DNA from 2 places in the Sphingobacterium ginsenosidimutans genome. Region 2 is predicted to be linked to the other one. Evidence: riboswitches for the same ligand, from Rfam matches in the RefSeq annotation. Region 2 holds a riboswitch; the other holds the start of a gene.

Region 1 (2,210 bases), on a different contig from region 2:
TCTTTTAAAGGACTATCTCGAATTAAAGGGAAAATTTGACGTTACGCTCTGTATTGACGGGGATGAAGCCGTTTCTCAGTTCAAAAAAAATGATTATGATTTATGCATTTTCGATGTCATGATGCCAAAAAAAGACGGTTTTACCGTGGGCCGTGAGATCAGAAAAACAAATAGCACCGTACCGATTATCTTCGCCACTGCAAAAGGCATGATGGAGGACAAGACAGAAGCGTTTGAATTGGGTGGCGATGATTACATCACAAAACCTTTCCGTGTTGAGGAATTACTTCTTCGGATAAATGCTTTATTGAAACGGAGTGTCAGAGATAAAGAGGATGAAGTAGTTGCAGATAAGTTTGAAATTGGAGATTACTTCTTCGATTATACGAGTCAGCAGATTTCCTACAAGGGTCAAATGCAAAAACTATCGACAAAAGAGGCTGAATTGCTTCGCCTACTTTGTTTAAAAAAGAATGATGTATTGACCCGGGAAGAAGCTTTATTAAAAATATGGCATGACGACAATTACTTCACAGGTAGAAGTATGGACGTATTCCTGAGTAAACTTCGTAAATACCTAAGAGAAGACAGCAAGGTTGAAATCGTCAATGTCCACGGTAAAGGTTACAAACTCCTGGTGAGTTAAAGGCATAGAGGGTGAGATACCAATGCGTGATTTCACCCTCCTTTCCAATGAAAAGAAAGAAATAAAACATTTCTATCCTTAGTAGAATAAAAAAAATAGGTGCACTTTTATAAAAAATTTGCATATCAAAAAGAAATGTTCTAACTTAGCATCGCTTATAGAGAAAGGCAGAGGGAATAGACCCGATGAAGCCTTAGCAACCTGTCCCTTGACAAGGTGCTAAATTCTACCCTACTTGATATGGGAATGATAAGCCGAAGTCACCGAATTCTAGTGTGTCCTTCTCTCTCTAGCAAGAAATATAGTTGAAAAGAAATATTAAAAACATTATTATGTTATTGACTAACAATTTAGGTTACCCTCGTGTGGGCGCGTTCCGCGAATTGAAAAAAGCCAATGAGGCCTATTGGGCTAAAAAATCTTCTGTTGAGGAATTATTGGACACAGCAAAAAAAATTCGTGAAGGCAATTGGAAAACACAAAAAGATGCTGGAATAGATTTGATCCCTTCCAACGACTTCTCTTTTTACGATCAAGTATTGGATTTAACCCTTACCGTTGGTGCAATTCCTGCTCGTTACCATTCTTTATTGAATAAAGTAGACAACAACTACAGCTTAGACTTATATTTTGCAATGGCACGCGGTTTCCAACAAGAAGGAATCGATGTTACTGCAATGGAAATGACCAAGTGGTTAGATACCAACTACCACTATATGGTTCCTGAATTCACAAAAGATCAAGAGTTCAAATTGACTTCTGAGAAATTCTTAAATGAATACAACGAGGCAAAATCATTGGGTATTGAGACAAAACCTGTTTTATTAGGCCCAATCACTTACCTTTTGATCGGTAAAGAAAAAGAAGCTGGTTTCGACCGTATCGACCTATTGGACAAATTAGTTCCTGTATATGAGCAAATCTTGTCTAAATTGGCAGAAGCTGGTGCACAATATGTTCAGATCGACGAGCCTTTCTTGGCTTTGGATTTAGATGCAAAAGTAAAAGCATTATACCAACCTACGTTCGAGAAATTGGCTGCTGCTGCCAAAAACATCAAATTGATCGCGACAACTTACTTCGAAGCTTTAAAAGACAACGAAGATATCGCGGTTAACTTACCGATCCATGCATTACACTTGGATTTAGTACGTGGAGAAAACCAATTGGATACCGTTTTGGCTAAAGTTCCAGCTTCATTGACATTATCTTTAGGTATTGTTGAAGGCCGTAACATCTGGAAAAACGATTACGAAAAATCATTGGTTAAAATCAAACAAGCAGTTGATGCATTAGGCAAAGACCGCGTTTGGATTGCTCCTTCTTCCTCTTTACTGCATGTTCCTTTTGACTTAGATAATGAGCATAATGAGCAATCATTGCCTGCTGCAGTTAAAAACTGGTTAGCATTCGCAAAACAAAAATTAGCAGAGGTAAAAGATCTAGCAGTCTTAGCAGAAGGCGAAGTTGATGCAGAAACAACAAAACGTTTCGAAGCAAACAAAGCTGCAGCAGAAAGCCGTCGTACTTCTCCGTTGATCCACAAACCAGAAGTTAAAACACG
Region 2 (2,210 bases):
ATTTGAAAATGTCATCCATGCGGCAGCATTATTAGGCAAACAATCGGATCCTTTTTTAACGAATGTTTCAGCGCAATTGAAACGCTTAGCACCGGCAGTGCAGCTAGCCAAAGATGGCCGTATCATGGAATGGATCGAAGATTATGAAGAAGTTGATCCGCAGCATCGGCATATCTCGCATTTGTATGGTTTGTATCCAGGCTATCTGATCCGTTATGACGAACATCCAGACTGGCAGCTAGCCGCTAAAAAGAGTCTGAATGTACGAGGAGATGATGGGCCGAGCTGGGCCATTGCCCATAAACTACTGTTTTGGACCAGATTGCATGAAGGCGAGCGTGCCTATAAATTATTTCGGCAGCTGATGACACCACGTGTCGATACACATATCAATTATGGCGCTGGGGGCGGTGTTTATGCAAATTTGTTAACTGCCGGGCCACCTTTCCAGATTGATGGTAATTTTGGTGGAGCAGCTGGTATCGCTGAGATGCTGGTGCAGTCGCATAAGGACAGTGTGTATCTCCTGCCAGCAATCCCTGAAGCCTGGAAAAAAGAAGGTCAGGTCAGGGGAATGCGCATCAAAGGAAATCATACCATAGACATGGAATGGAAAGATGGTAAAATACTGAATTATCAGATTTATTCACCCAAATCACAACAACTTCAGGTATGTATAGATCATAACTGGGTCGCCTATCATACAAAAGAAAAATAAAAGGATCCCTAGTCTGCAATTTTTGCAGGCCGGGGATCCTTTTGTCTTAAAAATCTCATTGCATAAACATGTGTTATTCACAATTACATGTAAATATGAAAAACAGAAAAGACAAGACGGTAGTCGGTGCTTTTACGCTGAAAGTGCTATGACTGCTGTCTTAAGATTGCAATGGAATCAATACATTGTGTTCCAAACGTACAGGGACATGCTTCACTGAGGTAAAACCGTCTTCCTTGGAAATGATGTTGGATAGATCCAGTCCTCTTTTGGAGAAAGTACTGAGCAGCGCTGTCCGAAAGGTCGCTTTGGCCGAGCCCCAACCCTGTCCCAAGATTGTATCGTTATTGAGCTGTATTAGTTCGTCTGTGGAATAGTAGCTGAATTTTTCCAGTAAGTGTTGGTAAAGATTTGTTGTTGTAGCCATACAATTTAAAAATTTAAAGGATTAAACCATAAACTGTATCCAGATCTTGTTGGGGAAAATAACCGTTGTATAACGTTTATTTTGGTCGAAACCCGTATTAATTTACCACCGCGGTGTCTACACTCGGTTGGTATTGCATCATGCAATTCTGAATACTCTACAAATATAGTAGATTATTTTTTAATATTAAAAATATTTTTGTTTTTTTGGTAATTGGGTGTGGATAAGAAGACTAAGGCCGGCAAAAGTGAGTTTGGGTTTTTGGCTGTGGTTTGGTTATGAAGTGGATAGCTTGCCCGATAATTTATCATGTTACTGTAATCTCGTCGAAAATACTTTAAAAAACAGAGATAAGACAATACTTTTGCGGCATGAATAGAATTGCGGAAATTAACGAATACATTGCTGCCGAACGCGAGGTATTATTGCAACACTCCTTGTATCCTAAAATCAAAACGATCAAGAATCTACGTTCTTTTACCGAAGGGCATGTGTACGCTGTATGGGATTTTATGTCTTTATTAAAAGCTTTGCAGATTAAATTGACCTGTACAACTTTGCCTTGGTTTGCAAGTGAGCATCCTTCGACACGCTATCTGATTAACGAAATTGTATTAGCGGAAGAATCCGACGAATATATTGATGGTCGCCGTTTGAGCCATTTTGAAATGTATCTGGACGCAATGAGTGAAATGGGGGCAGACCTGCACCTGGTTAACAAGTTTATCGTGAACGCCAAGAAATCCAAAAGTATTTTTGATGCCATTGCATTGACAACCTTGGATAAAAGGATCAAAGATTTTCTGAATTTTACTTTCGAATTGATCGAAGAGGGGGAGGTACATAAAATTGCTGCCGCTTTCACATTTGGTCGTGAGGATCTTATCCCGGGTATGTTTACCTCCATTTTGCAGGAGCTGAAAACCAACTTCCCTGAATCGAGCTTAGATAATTTTATCTACTATTTCCAACGTCATATTGATTTGGACGGTGATGAGCATGGCCCTTTGGCAATGCAGATGATCAGCGATCTGGCCAAAGAGGATGATGAGAAGTGGGAAGAAA

What was found. A riboswitch is a leader RNA that binds a small molecule or an ion and turns the genes downstream of it on or off. The one in region 2 is predicted to bind S-adenosylmethionine.
Region 1: linked by a shared signal. The riboswitch ahead of metE (5-methyltetrahydropteroyltriglutamate--homocysteine S-methyltransferase) and the one ahead of ABFX33_RS07770 (5-oxoprolinase) in region 2 are both predicted to bind S-adenosylmethionine.

The regions. Positions count from the first base shown of each region.
Region 1 covers NZ_BAAAZK010000010.1:250,710-252,919, reverse strand. The annotation lists gene ABFX33_RS26010 (response regulator transcription factor) at 1-646, shown strand, start outside; SAM riboswitch class I at 799-902, shown strand; gene metE (5-methyltetrahydropteroyltriglutamate--homocysteine S-methyltransferase) at 979-2,210, shown strand, end outside.
Region 2 covers NZ_BAAAZK010000002.1:1,873,111-1,875,320, reverse strand. The annotation lists gene ABFX33_RS07775 (glycoside hydrolase family 95 protein) at 1-718, shown strand, start outside; gene ABFX33_RS07770 (5-oxoprolinase) at 879-1,145, opposite strand; SAM-I-IV-variant riboswitch at 1,213-1,306, opposite strand; gene ABFX33_RS07765 (DUF3050 domain-containing protein) at 1,517-2,210, shown strand, end outside.